Regions from separate parts of the Streptomyces sp. WY228 genome, predicted to be linked through region 1. Evidence: riboswitches for the same ligand, from Rfam matches in the RefSeq annotation. Region 1 holds a riboswitch; the other holds the start of a gene.
What was found. A riboswitch is a leader RNA that binds a small molecule or an ion and turns the genes downstream of it on or off. The one in region 1 is predicted to bind S-adenosylmethionine.

Region 1 (7,559 bases):
AGCTTCTCGCGGTCGTAGTCCGAGTCGGAGTTCTCGATCTCGGCACGGATCTGGTTGACGCGACCCTGAACCTGGTCACTGTCACCGGCGCCGTCGACGATCGTCGTCTCGTCCTTGGTGATGACGACCTTGCGGGCGCGGCCGAGCAGGTCCAGGCCGGCGTTCTCCAGCTTGAGACCGACCTCCTCGGAGATCACGGTGCCACCGGTGAGGATGGCGATGTCCGCGAGCATGGCCTTGCGGCGGTCGCCGAAGCCCGGGGCCTTGACGGCGACGGACTTGAACGTGCCCTTGATCTTGTTGACGACCAGGGTGGAGAGCGCCTCGCCCTCGACGTCCTCGGCGATGATCAGCAGCGGCTTGCCCGACTGCATGACCTTCTCCAGCAGCGGGATCAGGTCCTTGACGCTGCCGATCTTCGAGTTGACGATCAGGATGTACGGGTCGTCGAGCGACGCCTCCATACGCTCCATGTCGGTGGCGAAGTACGCCGAGATGTAGCCCTTGTCGAAGCGCATACCCTCGGTGAGCTCCAGCTCCAGACCGAAGGTCTGGGACTCCTCGACGGTGATGACGCCTTCCTTGCCGACCTTGTCCATCGCCTCGGCGATCTTGGCGCCGATCTCGGTGTCGGCGGCGGAGATGGAGGCGGTCGAAGCGATCTGCTCCTTGGTCTCCACGTCCTTGGCCTGCTCCAGCAGAGCGGCGGAGACGGCCTCGACGGCCTTCTCGATGCCGCGCTTGAGGGCCATCGGGTTGGCGCCTGCGGCGACGTTGCGCAGACCCTCGCGGACGAGAGCCTGAGCCAGAACGGTGGCGGTGGTCGTACCGTCGCCGGCGACGTCGTCCGTCTTCTTGGCGACCTCCTTGACCAGCTCCGCACCGATCTTCTCGTACGGGTCCTCGAGCTCGATCTCCTTGGCGATGGAAACACCATCGTTGGTGATCGTGGGCGCGCCCCACTTCTTCTCGAGGACGACGTTACGGCCCTTGGGGCCGAGGGTGACCTTGACGGCGTCGGCGAGCTGGTTCATCCCGCGCTCGAGACCGCGCCGTGCCTCCTCGTCGAACGCGATGATCTTGGCCATGTGAAGTGGTCCTCCCGGACAGGGGTGGATTTCTCCGGACCGAGAGGCGCCCGCGACGGACGGCCAGCGTGCGTGGTGGTTCCTTGCCCCACCGCGCCTGCGGGCCTCACCGGCCCGGTCCAAGTTCTGTCACTCTCACCTGGAGAGTGCTAACGCCAATGATTAGCACTCGACCCCTGCGAGTGCAAGCGTCCCTCGTCGGATGTGGACAGCGGCGGCGTCGGATGCGGACGTCGGCGCGCCCCCGCGACCGGTCACCGGACCGGATCGCCGGACCGGGCCACCGGACGCGCGTAGGGCCCGATCCCCCTGATCCGGGGTTCGGGCCCTACGGGCGTGAGTGGTGTCGTCGGACGACCGCGCCGAGCTCAGCCGACGGCGAGCTTGACCATGTCGGCCTGGGGCCCCTTCTGGCCCTGCGAGATCTCGAATTCAACTCGCTGACCCTCTTCGAGGGTGCGGTACCCGTCCATCTGGATCGCGCTGTAGTGGACGAAAACATCCGCACCACCGTCGACCGCGATGAAGCCGTACCCCTTCTCCGCGTTGAACCACTTGACGGTGCCCTGAGCCATGCCTAACTCCCCTATTACTGGCCCTTGCACGGGACCGCACTTCGCGGACCCGGGTCGGAACTCACCCTCCGACAGGAGAGGGTGTGCGGCGCCGCAGCGCGTCGACCGCGGCCGAATGTATCCGCCCAACTGCCCTCTGCAACAGGTCAATCGGACGAGAAATCTGGGCGCGGAAGAACACGCGAATATGCGGGTTTGCTGAGATTTACGGGCAAGTCGGGCCAGGCAAAGGGCACTTATGCCGCAAGAGGTTCACGCACTTTGGCTGCTTCTTATCGGGGCCGGGCGCATTCTCATATGCGGGCGGCACGGGCAGCGGATGGGGCTTCCCCAACTGTACCGTGCTCAACCATGCAGAATTGCCCCCTCCGCTTCTCTCGCGGAGGGGGCAATCGTGGTCACTCAGAGGTGCGGTGGGGGCCGCCGTGGAGCGGCCCGGGGCGGTTCAGCAACCGCCGGCGACCGCGGGGATGATCGAGACGCCGGCGCCGTCCGGCGTGGCCGCGTCCAGGCCGCCCTCGAAGCGCACGTCGTCGTCGTTGACGTACACGTTCACGAAGCGGCGCAGCTTGCCCTGGTCGTCCAGGACGCGGGCGGCGATGCCCGGGTGGTCCTTCTCCAGGGACTCGATGACCTCGGAGAGCTTCGCGCCCTCCGCCGGGACCTCGGCCTGGCCGCCCGTGTACGTACGGAGGATGGTGGGGATGCGGACCTTGACGCTCATGGTGGTGCCCTTCTTCCTTCGGTACGGGGTGGTCGTCAGGCGGTGCCGAGGCCCGCGGCGCGGAAGGCGTCCAGGCTCGGCTTGATGGTGGCCGTGGCCTGCGAGGTGGCGGAGACCGCGTCGAGCGTCTTCAGGCCGTCGCCGGTGTTGACGACGACGGTGGTGAGCGTCGGGTCGATGACGCCGGCCTCGATGAGCTTCTTCGTCACGCCGAGCGTCACCCCGCCCGCCGTCTCGCCGAAGATGCCCTCGGTGCGGGCCAGCAGCTTGATCGCATCGACGACCTGCTCGTCGGTGACGTCCTCCACCGCACCGCCGGTGCGGCGGGCGATGTCCAGGACGTACGGGCCGTCGGCCGGGTTGCCGATGGCCAGCGACTTGGCGATGGTGTTCGGCTTCTGGGGCCGTACGACGTCGTGACCGGCCTTGAAGGCGGCGGAGACCGGGGAGCAGCCCTCGGCCTGGGCGCCGAAGATCTTGTACGGCCGGTCCTCGACGAGTCCGAGCTTGATCAGCTCCTGGAGCCCCTTGTCGATCTTCGTGAGCTGGGAACCGGACGCGATCGGGATGACGATCTGGTCGGGCAGCCGCCAGCCGAGCTGCTCGCAGATCTCGTACGCCAGCGTCTTGGAGCCCTCGCCGTAGTACGGGCGGAGGTTGACGTTGACGAAGCCCCAGCCCTCGCCGAGCGGGTCGCCGATGAGCTCCGAGCAGAAGCGGTTGACGTCGTCGTAGTTGCCCTCGATGCCGACCAGTTCACCGCCGTACACCGCGGCCATGACGACCTTGCCCTGCTCCAGGTCGTGCGGGATGAACACGCAGGAGCGCAGTCCGGCGCGGGCGGCGGCGGCGCCGACGGCTCCGGCCAGGTTGCCCGTGGAGGAGCAGGAGAGGGTGGTGAAACCGAAGGCGCGGGCGGCCTCGACGGCGATCGCGACGACGCGGTCCTTGAAGGAGTGCGTCGGGTTGCCGGAGTCGTCCTTGACGTACAGGCCACCGGTGACGCCCAGCTCACGGGCGAGGTTGTCGGCCTTGACCAGCTTGGTGAAGCCGGGGTTGATGTTGGGCTTCTCCGCGACATCGGAGGGCACCGGCAGCAGCGGTGCGTAGCGCCAGATGTTGTCCGGACCGGCCTCGATGCGCTTCCGCAGCTCCTCCGGGGAGCCGGTGGGCAGGTCGTAGGCCACTTCCAGCGGTCCGAAACAGGACGCACAGGCGAAAAGGGGGCCGAGCTCGAAACGCTCGCCGCACTCGCGGCAGGAAAGCGCCGCGGCGGGACCGAGGTCCACGGGGGCGGTGGTGGCATTACCTGCAACGGTCTGAACAGCCATGATGGCGGAGGCCCTTTCTCCTCATCTTCCTTGCGACGCATTTCGCCACAAGACGGAATTGGCACCTTCCCCACCGTGACCTCGCGGTCGGCAGGAGGGTTGCCGGGACTTCAACGGGCCGTTCCCTCAGTCCCTCTGGATGAGCTCTATGGCGCTGGATCTTCGATCCAGGCGTTTATGTGCGGTCCGACCCCGACATGCGACGGCCATACGCGTTGTTCAAGACTGTAACCGAAGCATCGGACCGTTGAGATAGTCGTCCGAACCGCGAGATGGATCACACACAGGGAGTGCCGACCGTGCTCGAAGAGGTGGAACGCTGGCTGACCAGGCGTTCCTGGTCGTCCGGCGACCGCCCGCTGAACCGGCTCACCGACGCCCGGGACGCCGATCCGCGCCGTACGTCGGTGAGCGTGGTCCTGCCCGCGCTGAACGAGGAGGCCACGGTCGGCGCGATCGTGGCGACGATCCGCCGGGAGCTGATGGAGAAGGTCCGGCTGGTCGACGAGCTCGTGGTGATCGACTCCGGCTCCACCGACGCCACCGCCGCCGTGGCCCGGGCGGCGGGCGCGCGGGTGGTCCACCGGGACGCGATCCTGCCCCGGATCCCGGCCCTGCCCGGCAAGGGCGAGGTGCTGTGGCGGTCGCTCCTGGTGACCAGCGGCGAGATCGTCTGCTTCGTGGACGCCGACCTCAAGGACTTCTCGGCGGACTTCGTCTCGGGCACGATCGGCCCGCTGCTCACCGACCCCACGGTCCAGTTCGTCAAGGCGATGTACGACCGTCCGCTCGGCGACAGGGCAGGTCAGGGCGGCCGGGTCACCGAACTGGTGGCACGGCCGCTGCTCAATCTGCACTGGCCGCAGCTGGCCGGATTCGTACAGCCGCTGGGCGGCGAGTACGCGGTGCGGCGGTCCCTGCTGGAGCGGCTGCCGTTCCCGGTCGGTTACGGAGTGGAGCTGGGCCTGCTGGTGGACGCCCTGCACACGGTGGGCCTGGACGCGCTGGGCCAGGTCGACGTCGGCGTACGCATCCACCGCCACCAGGACGGGCAGGCGCTGGGCCGGATGGCGGCGGCGATCTACCGCACGGCGCAGCTGCGGCTCTCCCGTGGCCATCTGGTGCGGCCCGCGCTGACCCAGTTCGAACGCGGCGAGGACGGCTTCGTGCCGCGCACCCATGCGGTGGACACGGAGGAGCGGCCGCCGATGCGGGAGATCGCGGAGTACGCGGAGCGCCACGCGGCGTGAGCGGGCGGGGCGCGTGCCCCTCCGAGGCGTTTGGCGGCTTCCCGAACGGGCTAGGTTCCGCTACATGGTCTCCGAGCACACGTCTTCCTCGAACGCCCAGGTCCTCGTCGCGTCCAACCGCGGCCCGGTCACGTACACGCTCGGCGAGGACGGGACGCTGGACTCCAAGCGCGGCGGCGGCGGTCTCGTCTCCGGGCTGAGCGCCGTCGACGACAAGCTGTGGGTCTGCGCGGCCCTCGGCGACGGGGACCGCGAGGCGGTGCGCCGCGGGGTCGGCGAGGAGGGCGTGCGGATGCTCGACATCGACGCCGAGGTGCACGCCGACGCGTACAACGGCATCGCGAACTCGGTGCTGTGGTTCGTCCACCACCTGCTGTACCAGACCCCCGTCGAGCCGGTCTTCGACACGGAGTTCCGGCGGCAGTGGGCGGCGTACGAGACGTACAACCGGGCCTTCGCGGAGGCGCTGGCGGAGGAGGCGGGGCCGGGGGCGGCGGTCCTGGTCCAGGACTACCACCTGGCCCTGGTCCCCGGCATGCTCCGCGAACTGCGCCCGGACCTGCGGATCGGCCACTTCTCGCACACCCCGTGGGCCCCGGTGGACTACTTCCGGCTGCTGCCCGACGACATCGCCGAGCAGCTGCTGCGCGGCATCCTCGGCGCGGACCGGGCCGCGTTCCTGACCCGTCGCTGGGCGGACGCGTTCATCGGCTGCTGTACGGAGATCCTCGGCGGCACGGGCCGGACCAGGGTCGGGGTGCACGGCCTCGGGGCCGACGCGGACTTCCTGCGCCGGCGCTCGCACGAGGCGGACGTGGACGAGCGGATGGCGGCGCTGCGCGAGCAGGTGGGCGAGGGCAGGAAGACGATCGTCCGGGTGGACCGCACCGAGCTGTCCAAGAACATCGTGCGCGGCCTGCACGCCTACCGCACGCTGCTGGACACCCGCCCCGAGTGGCGCGAGCGCGTCGTCCACATCGCCTTCGCCTACCCCTCCCGGCAGGACCTCGCCGTCTACCGGGACTACACGGCGGCGGTGCAGACCCTGGCCACGGAGATCAACGCGGCGTACGGCACGGAGAGCTGGACCCCGGTGGTCCTCCACGTCAAGGACGACTTCGCCCGCTCGCTGGCCGCGTACCGCCTGGCGGACGTGGCGCTGGTCAACCCGATCCGCGACGGCATGAACCTGGTCGCCAAGGAGGTCCCCGTCGTCTCCGACCACGGCTGCGCGCTGGTGCTGTCGCGGGAGGCGGGGGCGTACGAGGAGCTGGGCGAGGACGCGATCGTGGTGAACCCGTACGACGTGACGGGCACGGCGGAGGCCCTGCACGAGGCGCTGACGATGAGCGGGGACGAGCGGTCGGGCCGCACGAAGCGGCTCGCGGAGGCGGCGACCGCGCTCCCGCCGCAGCAGTGGTTCCTGGACCAGCTGGAGGCGCTGCGGGAGGGGTGAGCCGAGGTCCTGGCCCGGCTCAGATCCGCTCGGCCAGGGCCGCCAGGAACGCGACGACGGCGGCCGGTCCCGGCACCGACAGGTCGGCGCGCTCGGCCAGTTCGGGCACCTCGGTGCTGCCGCTGCACACCAGGAGACCGGGGATGCCGTCCGGGCCCTCGCTGCGCAGCTTCTCCACCGCGGCGAACGCGGCGAGGTCCCCGAGGTCGTCGCCCGCGTAGATCACGGACTCCGCGTCCAGCTCGGCGACGAACCCGGCGAGCGCGACGCCCTTGTCCATGCCGGGCGGGCGCAACTCCAGGACCAGGCGGCCCGGTTCGACGATCAGCCCGTGCCGCGCGGCCAGCTCGCCGAGGGGTCCGCGCAGCGACTCGAAGGCCGCCTGCGGGTCCTCGGCGCGCCGGGTGTGCACGGCGACGGCCTGGCCCTTCTCCTCGATCCAGGTGCCATTCCACGCACCGAACTCGTGCAGTACGCCGGGGAGTTCGGCGCGCACGGCGGTGACGCCCGGATGCGGGGCGGGCGCGTGGACGGTGCCGGTGACGGCGTCCCAGCGCTCGGCCCCGTAATGCCCGAGCACGACGAGGTGTTCCAGGCCGGGCACGCCCGCGAAGCCTCCGTAGCGCACGGCGACGCCCGCCGGGCGGCCGGTGATCACGGCGACGGCGGCGACCTTCGGCGCGAGCGCGGCGAGCGCGGCCACGGTGCCGGGGTGGGCGCGGGCCTGTTCGGGGTCCGGGACGATGTCGGCGAGCGTGCCGTCGAAGTCGAGGGCGACGACCGCGCGGTCGGGCCGGGCGAGCACGGCGTCGAGCCCCTCGCGGCCGGCCGGGGTGGTCGGGTTCGGAAGACTTTCCGGGTGGCTGCCCATGGGGCGAGCCTAACGGGTACGGGGCCACTGCCGCCGGGTTCGGCCGCGACCGGGGCGCCACCCCGGCAAACCCACCTCCCCTCTTCCCGCCCCCTCCCTCCCCGGCCTGCCTCACTTGACAGTCATTCCCTCACGACTCCATGATTCCATTAATTGATTCATGGAATCACGATCACGGATTCACGGAACCGAGGTGAGGCGCGTGGCACACACGAGCACCCCGAACGCGACGTCCGGCAGCTGGGCGCTGGAGGCCCGCGGCCT
Region 2 (7,559 bases), 2.8 Mb from region 1:
CGGCCATCGCGTTCCCGGCGAACTTGGCCCGCCGGGTCGGGGTGAACCGGGCGTACTGCCGCAGCTGGGCGGGCAGTTCGGAGACGGTCAGTCCGCCGAAGGCGTCCGAGACCAGCGCGACGACCCGCCGTCGCACACCCTCGGGCAGCGGACGGCCGAGCGCCTCTGCACCGCCGTCGGCCGCATCGGCCGGTCCGGCGCCGCTGGTCGGCTGATCCACCGTCCGTCACCCCATAGATATGTCGAAGGGTGCGCTCCCTCAGGAAGCGGCACCCGGCCTGTCCACCAGTTCGATCTGATCCACCGCGTTGCACCAACGACAGCGGACCGACTCGATGGTCTCACTGACGACCTCCCGCTCCTCGACACTCGACTCACCGGCCAGGTCGAGGTGCACGTACTCCACGACCTTGGAGGAACGGGTCACGTCGAAGCGCGTGAGGTTGCCGCACAGGGTGCAGCGCCAGCGGGTCGAGTCGGTCGGCAGGGGAACCGTCGTCATCGTTGCGTCCTCTTTCGTCGTCTCCAGGAGTCCGCGCCGGGCGCGCCGCCGCGACTCCACCTGTCTACGTCAAGGATCTCGCGGTGCGCCGTCGAACTGCGGAAGTCCTGGCGTAACCCTACGGCCTCGCGTATAGGCATCGGCACGGCGAGGCGCTCCGTCCCGTTCTCCGCCGGTACGTCATGCTCTGTACATGATCGAGTGGCGGCAGGCCGACTGGCGGACCACGGCGGGGAGGATCCGGGACGCGGCGGCGTCGAGCGGCGCCCCGGTCACGTACGGACTGATCGGCGTCTGCGGCGTGGTCTTCCTGATCAGCCCGCTCTCCGGATTCGGCGGCGCCGCCCACCGGAGCGAGGACGCGCTGCTCGCCGCGCAGGCCGGGTACTTCGAGCGGTGGGGGGTGATCCCGGCGGAGCTGTGGGAGGGCTCGGCGCACGCCCTGATCACGCCGTTCACCGCGCTGTTCGTGCACGGCAGCTGGCTGCATCTGCTGGGCAACCTGCTGTTCCTGTACGTGTTCGGCGCGATGGCCGAGGAACGCATGGGCCGGGTGCAGTTCGCGCTGTTCTACGTGGGCTGCGGCTATGTGGCGCTGGTCTGTTACGCGGCGGCGCACGCGGACTCCGCGCAGACGCTGGTCGGCGCGTCCGGCGCGATCTCGGCGGTGCTCGGCGCGTTCCTGTACCTCTTCCCGAAGACCCGGGTGACCAGCCTGTTCCCGTTCCTCTTCTTCCTGCCGCTGCGCTTCCCCGCCTGGATCGTGCTGGTCTTCTGGTTCGCCCTCCAGTGGGCCGCGGCGCAGGGCGCGGACGCGGGGCCGGGAGTGGCGTATCTGGCGCATGTGGCCGGGTTCGCGGTCGGGTTCCTGTACGCGTGGGTGCGTTATGGGCGGAGGGCTAGAGTGAAGGTTCCAGCCACCGAGGGAGACAGCCAGCCGTGATCACCGCGATCGTGCTCATCAAGACCAGCGTGGACCGGATTCCGGAGATCGCCGAGGCCATCGCCGCGCTGGACAGCGTCAGCGAGGTCTTCTCCGTCACCGGCACCTACGACCTGATCGCCATGGTCCGGGTCGCCCGGCACGACGACCTCGCCGATGTCATCCCCGGCCGGATCAGCAAGATCCCGGGCGTCGAGGGCACCGACACCCATGTGGCGTTCCGTACGTACTCCCAGCACGACCTGGAAGCCGCGTTCGCCATCGGCCTCGACGCGTAACTCCGGCACACCTCGGCCGGGGACGGGCAGCGCGCCCGTCCCCGGCCGAGGTGTTTCCGTACGGTCGCGTCCTCAGACCTGGGCGGCCTCGCCGCGGTCCGGGACGCAGCGGCCGTCCTCGGTGCGGTACTTCCACTGGGCGCCCTCGCGGACCAGCTCGGTCACCGCGCGCAGGAAGCGGTCGATGTGCTCGTCGGGGGTACCGGCGCCGAAGCTGACGCGGATCGCGTTGAGAGACCGCTCGCCCGGCTCGGCCTCGGGGGCGCCGCACTCGCCCGGGTCCTGCGGGTCGCTGCCGAGCAGGGTGCGCACGAGCGGGTGGGCGCAGAAGAGACCGTCGCGGACGCCGATGCCGTACTCCGCGGAGAGCGCGGCGGCGAAGTGCGAGCTGTTCCAGCCGCGCACCACGAAGGAGATGACGCCGACCCGGGGCGCGTCGTCGCCGAACAGCGAGAGCACCTGCACCTCGGGCACCGCCGCCAGACCCTCACGGACCCGGCCCACCAGCTCCTGCTCCCGGGCCACCAGGGAGTCGAAGCCCGCCTCGGTCAGGGCCTTGCAGGCGGAGGCGATGGAGTAGACGCCGATGACGTTGGGCGAACCGGCCTCGTGGCGGGCGGCCGTGGTGTGCCAGTCGACGTCCACACCACCGTCGGCGCGCCGGGCGACCTTGCGGGAGGCGCCGCCGCCGGCGAGGTACGGCTCGGCCTCCTGGAGCCAGTCGGCGCGGCCGGCCAGGACCCCGGAGCCGAAGGGCGCGTACAGCTTGTGGCCGGAGAACGCGACCCAGTCGACGTCCAGTTCGTCGATGTCGACGGGGTGGTGCGGGGCGAGCTGGGCGGCGTCCAGGACGATGCGGGCGCCGTGCGCGTGGGCGGCGGCGGCCAGTTCCCGCACCGGCCACAGCTCGCCGGTCACATTGGAGGCGCCGGTGACGCAGACGAGGGCCGGGCCGTAGGGGTCGCGGTCGGCGAGCGCGCGCTCCAGGGTCTCCACCGCCTGGGCCGGGGTGCGGGGCGCGTTGAGGTAGGTGACCTGGGCGTCGCGCCAGGGCAGCAGGGAGGCGTGGTGCTCGGTCTCGTACACGAAGACCTGGCAGTCGGCGGGGATCGCGGCGGCCAGCAGGTTGAGGGAGTCGGTGGTGGAGCGGGTGAAGACCACCTGGTCCTCGGCGCGGCAGCCGAGGAACTCCGCGACCGTGCGGCGGCTGTTCTCGAAGAGGTCGGTGGAGAGCTGCGAGAGGTAGCCGGCGCCGCGGTGGACGCTGCCGTAGTACGGGGCGTACGCGGCGACGTCGTCCCAGACCCGCTGGAGGGCGGGGGCGCTGGCGGCGTAGTCGAGCGCGGCGTAGGTGACCTCACCGCCGGTGACGAGCGGAACCGTGACGTCCTGCCCCAGAACGGGCAGCGGTGCACAAACCGACGAATCGAGGACAGCGGTGGAGACAGACATGGCGAACTCCCGTAACAGGCAGGCGAAATCCACGCGCCTGCGGATACGCGACGGCGCGGAGAAAGAAGGAAGAAGGTGCGCTGAAGAAGGGCGGTCAGCACAGGGCATGGAGAAGCCCTGGGACGAGCCCTAGGGCCTGTCGTCACATTCCCGTCGTCGCCCGAAGGGCGGCCGGGCGGCGCATGGTGCGTGCGATCGCAAGGCGCCGGAATGGTCTCGTAGCGGAGCTACTTGGCCATTTCGGCAACGCCGCGAGCGTGCGTGCCAGGCGTCGCCCGGCAGACGGGAATGTGACGACAGGCCCTAGCGCATTCGCTTGCTCACAGAAGGCTCCCTAGGGACCAGGACCCCGGGGGCTGGCATCCGCTGGATGCCGAGGGGCCCGCGCTTGCCGCAGACCTCGCTGCCTACGGCCTGGTCTTCACCCGGGGCACCCCGCCACGGACGGAGGGTTGCCGGACAGCGGGCCGGGGCCGTAGTCGCTGTCACTCATGACCTGCGCAGCATCTTGCCATACGTGTGCACACGCGCAAGGGCGCAGTCCGGCATCCGGACTGCGCCCTGCGTCACACCGCGTGCGCCTGGGACTCCGCTCAGGCGTTGCTCGCCGCGATCCAGCGCTCCAGCGCACGCTTGGCGGCTCCGGAGTCGATGGCCTCGGCCGCCACCGCGATCTTCGCCGCGAGCTGCTCGGCCAGCGGACCGGCGCCCGGGTCCAGCGCGACCAGGGCGGCCGCCGAGTTGAGCAGCACCGCTTCCCGTACCGCGCCCGTCTCGCCGTCCAGCAGGCGGCGGGCCACATCGGCGTTGTACGAGGCGTCGGCTCCGCGCAGCGCCTCGACGGGCACGATGGGCAGCCCGACGTCGCGCGGGTCGAAGGCCTCCTCGCGGACCGCGCCGTCGCGGACCACCCAGACCCGGGAGGTGGCGGTGGTGGTCAGCTCGTCGAGCCCGTCGTCGCCGCGGAAGACCAGCGCGGAGTTGCCCCGGTCGGCGAGCACGCCCGCGACGATGGGCGCCATCCGGGCGTCGGCGACCCCGACCGCCTGGGCGCGCACCTGGGCCGGGTTGGTGAGGGGGCCCAGGATGTTGAACGTGGTCTGCGCGCCGAGCTCCTTGCGGGCCTTGGCGGCGTACCGCAGGGCGGGGTGGAACTTCACGGCGAAGCAGAAGGTGATGCCCGCCGCCTCGGCGACCTCGACGACCCGCTGCGGGGTCAGCTCCAGGTTGACGCCGAGCTTCTCCAGTACGTCGGAGGAGCCGCTCGCGGAGGAGGCGGCGCGGTTGCCGTGCTTGACGACCTTGGCGCCGGTGCCGGCGATGACGATCGCCGACATGGTCGAGATGTTGACCGTCTTGGCGAGGTCGCCGCCGGTGCCGACGATGTCGACGGTTCGGCCGGGCACCTGGATGGTGTTGGCGTGGGCGTACATCGCGCGGACGAGTCCGGTGACCTCGTCGACGGTCTCGCCCTTGGCCCGCAGCGCGACGGCGAACCCGGCGATCTGCGCGTCGGTGGCCTCGCCGCTCATGATGCGGTCCATGGCCCAGGCGGTCTCGTCGGAGCTGAGGTTCTCGCCGCGCAGCAGGGGGTTCAGGAGGCCGGGCCAGGAGTGGGCCGCCACGCTGTCGCCGCCGCTCGGGGTCACAACGTTCATGGTCCGCTCCAGGGTCCACAGCCGGTCAGAAGGATCGGCTCCACCCTATCCAGCCGGGAGGACCGCGAAGAGCCCCGTCCATCGAGTGGACGGGGCTCTCGCGGTGGCGATCAGGTAAGGCGATCAGTGGTGGCTGTGGCTCTCGCTGATCTCCTTGTACTCCTCGGGGGTCGCCTTGGGGATCTGGTTCCCGTCGGCGAAGTAGCCCTTGCTGAGCTTGGCGCGCAGCTTCTGCACCGGGGAGATCTTGCGCTTGACGCCGTTCTCGTCGACCGCGGGGCCGAGTTCGAGCGGCGTGTACTGCTCGTGCGCCGTGAGCGTGTGCAGCTGCCCCTGGCTGAGCGGCTCGTGGATCTCGACGAACTCACCGTGCGGCAGGCGCTTGATGATGCCGGTCTCACGACCGTGCAGCACCTTCTCCTTGTCGCGGCGCTGGAGGCCGAGGCAGATCCGCTTGGTGACGATGAACGCGATGACCGGTCCGGCGAAGAAGAAGATCCGGACGAACCAGGTGATCGAGTTGATCGACAGGTGGAAGTGCGTGGCCCACAGGTCGTTTCCACCGCCGACGAGGCCGACGAAGTACGCCGTGATCCAGGCGACGCCGAACGCGGTACGCGTCGGGGCGTTGCGCGGGCGGTCCAGGATGTGGTGCTCGCGCTTGTCGCCGGTGATCCAGGACTCGATGAACGGGTAGAGCGCGATGACACCGAGCACCAGGCCGAAGGCGACCAGCGGGATGAACACGCCCAGGACGAGCGTGTGGCCCCACAGGTTGATCTCCCAGCCCGGCATCACACGCACCAGACCCTCGGCGAAGCCCATGTACCAGTCGGGCTGGGCGCCGGTGGACACCTGGTCGACCCGGTACGGGCCGATCCCCCAGATCGGGTTGATCGTGGCGATGGCCGAGATGGCCGCGATGACGCCGAAGACGAGGAAGAAGAACCCTCCGGCCTTCGCCATGTACACGGGCAGCAGCGGCATGCCGACGACGTTCTTGTTGGTCCGGCCGGGACCCGCGAACTGCGTGTGCTTGTGGTAGAAGACCAGGATCAGGTGCGCCACCAGCAGGCCGAGCATGATGCCCGGCAGCAGCAGGATGTGGATCGAGTAGAACCGGGCCACGAAGTCGTGGCCGGGGAACTCGCCGCCGAACAGGAACATCGAGATGTACGTGCCGACGATCGGCACGGACAGGATCGCGCCCTGGGTGAAGCGGACACCCGTACCGGAGAGCAGGTCGTCCGGGAGGGAGTAGCCGGTGAACCCGGTGAACATGCCGAGCACGAACAGCAGGAAGCCGAAGAGCCAGTTGATCTCGCGCGGCTTGCGGAAGGCGCCCGTGAAGAAGACGCGCATCATGTGCACGAACATGCCGGCCAGGAAGATCAGCGCGGCCCAGTGGTGGATCTGCCGGACGAGCAGACCGCCGCGGACCTCGAAGCTGATCTTCAGGGTCGAGGCGTAGGCCTCGGACATCCGGATGCCCTGCATGGGCTCGTACGGACCGTGGTAGACGATCTCGCCCATGCTCGGCTGGAAGAACAGCGTCAGATACACACCCGTGAGGATGATGATGATGAAGCTGTAGAGGCAGACCTCACCGAGCATGAAGGACCAGTGGTCTGGGAAGATCTTGCGCATGTTGGCCTTGGCCAGGCCGTAGATGCCCAGCCGGCCGTCCGCCCAGTCGGCCACCCGCTCGCCGGCCGGAGCCTTGCGTCCGCTCGCCGGTTCGGCGGCCGAGGGGTTCTTTGTCGCAGTACTCATCCGCGCTCCCAGAAGGCAGCACCGACGGGCTCGTCGAAGTCGCCGAGCGCCTCGAGGTTGCCCTCGCTGTTGACACCGATCCGCAGCTGCGGAAGGGGGTGGCCGGCCGGACCGAAGATGACGCGAGCGCCGTCGGAGAGGTCGAAGGTGGACTGGTGGCACGGGCAGAGCACGTGGTGCGTCTGCTGCTCGTACAGGCTGATCGGGCAGCCGACGTGGGTGCAGATCTTGGAGAACGCGACGATGCCCTCGTGGGCCCAGTCACGCTGGCGCTTGTCCTTGATGTCGTCCGGCTCGATGCGGACGATCATCAGGGCGGCCTTGCCCATCTGCGTCTGGAAGTCGTGCGCCTCCGGGTCGAGCCCCTCGGGCATGGCGAAGGCCAGCGACCCGACGGTGATGTGCTCGGGGCGCAGCGGCTTCATCGTGTTCATGTTGATGAGCTGCTTGCCCTCCGCCCAGAGGGTGTTGCGGAGCTTCTTCTCCGGCAGCGGACCGAGGTCGCGCAGCAGGACCACACCGGAGAGCGGCACCAGGGCCAGCGCACCGAACATGGTGTTGCGGATCAGCTTGCGACGGCCGATCGCGGACTCCTCGGCGCCGGCCGCGAAGTCGGCCATGACCTGGGCCTTGACCTCGGGCTCCGCCTCGATCGGGTGCCGGTCGGCGGCGACCTCGACGTCGGACATCAGGGTGCGCGCCCAGTGGACGGCGCCCGCTCCGATGAAGAAGAGCGCCGCACCCAGGGTGAGACCCAGGGAGAAGTTGAGCGCGCTCACATGGCCGAAGGGCCAGATGTAGACGATCTTGTCCACCGGGAAGATGACGTAGGAGGCGATGAAGCCCACCGTCGCCAGCATCGAGAGGGTGAACATGAACGCGACGGCGCGCTCCGAGCGGTTCGCGGCGCGTTCGTCGAGGTCCTGGATGCGCGGCTGGTGGGCCGGCAGTCC

Region 2: it holds a riboswitch for S-adenosylmethionine, as region 1 does, so the genes downstream of both, KV381_RS08520 (aminotransferase class V-fold PLP-dependent enzyme) here and thrC (threonine synthase) in region 1, are expected to answer to the same signal.

What each region holds. Positions count from the first base shown of each region.
Region 1 covers NZ_CP079114.1:4,742,974-4,750,532, reverse strand. The annotation lists gene groL (chaperonin GroEL) at 1-1,088, opposite strand, end outside; gene KV381_RS20680 (cold-shock protein) at 1,457-1,663, opposite strand; gene KV381_RS20675 (MoaD/ThiS family protein) at 2,109-2,387, opposite strand; gene thrC (threonine synthase) at 2,423-3,718, opposite strand; SAM riboswitch class I at 3,737-3,864, opposite strand; gene KV381_RS20665 (glucosyl-3-phosphoglycerate synthase) at 4,018-4,968, shown strand; gene KV381_RS20660 (trehalose-6-phosphate synthase) at 5,033-6,424, shown strand; gene otsB (trehalose-phosphatase) at 6,444-7,295, opposite strand; gene KV381_RS20650 (ABC transporter ATP-binding protein) at 7,498-7,559, shown strand, end outside.
Region 2 covers NZ_CP079114.1:1,986,320-1,993,878, forward strand. The annotation lists gene KV381_RS08500 (NYN domain-containing protein) at 1-220, opposite strand, end outside; gene KV381_RS08505 (hypothetical protein) at 260-502, opposite strand; gene KV381_RS08510 (rhomboid family intramembrane serine protease) at 696-1,445, shown strand; gene KV381_RS08515 (Lrp/AsnC family transcriptional regulator) at 1,442-1,723, shown strand; gene KV381_RS08520 (aminotransferase class V-fold PLP-dependent enzyme) at 1,796-3,175, opposite strand; SAM riboswitch class IV at 3,555-3,672, opposite strand; gene trpD (anthranilate phosphoribosyltransferase) at 3,769-4,833, opposite strand; gene KV381_RS08530 (cytochrome bc complex cytochrome b subunit) at 4,957-6,606, opposite strand; gene KV381_RS08535 (ubiquinol-cytochrome c reductase iron-sulfur subunit) at 6,603-7,559, opposite strand, start outside.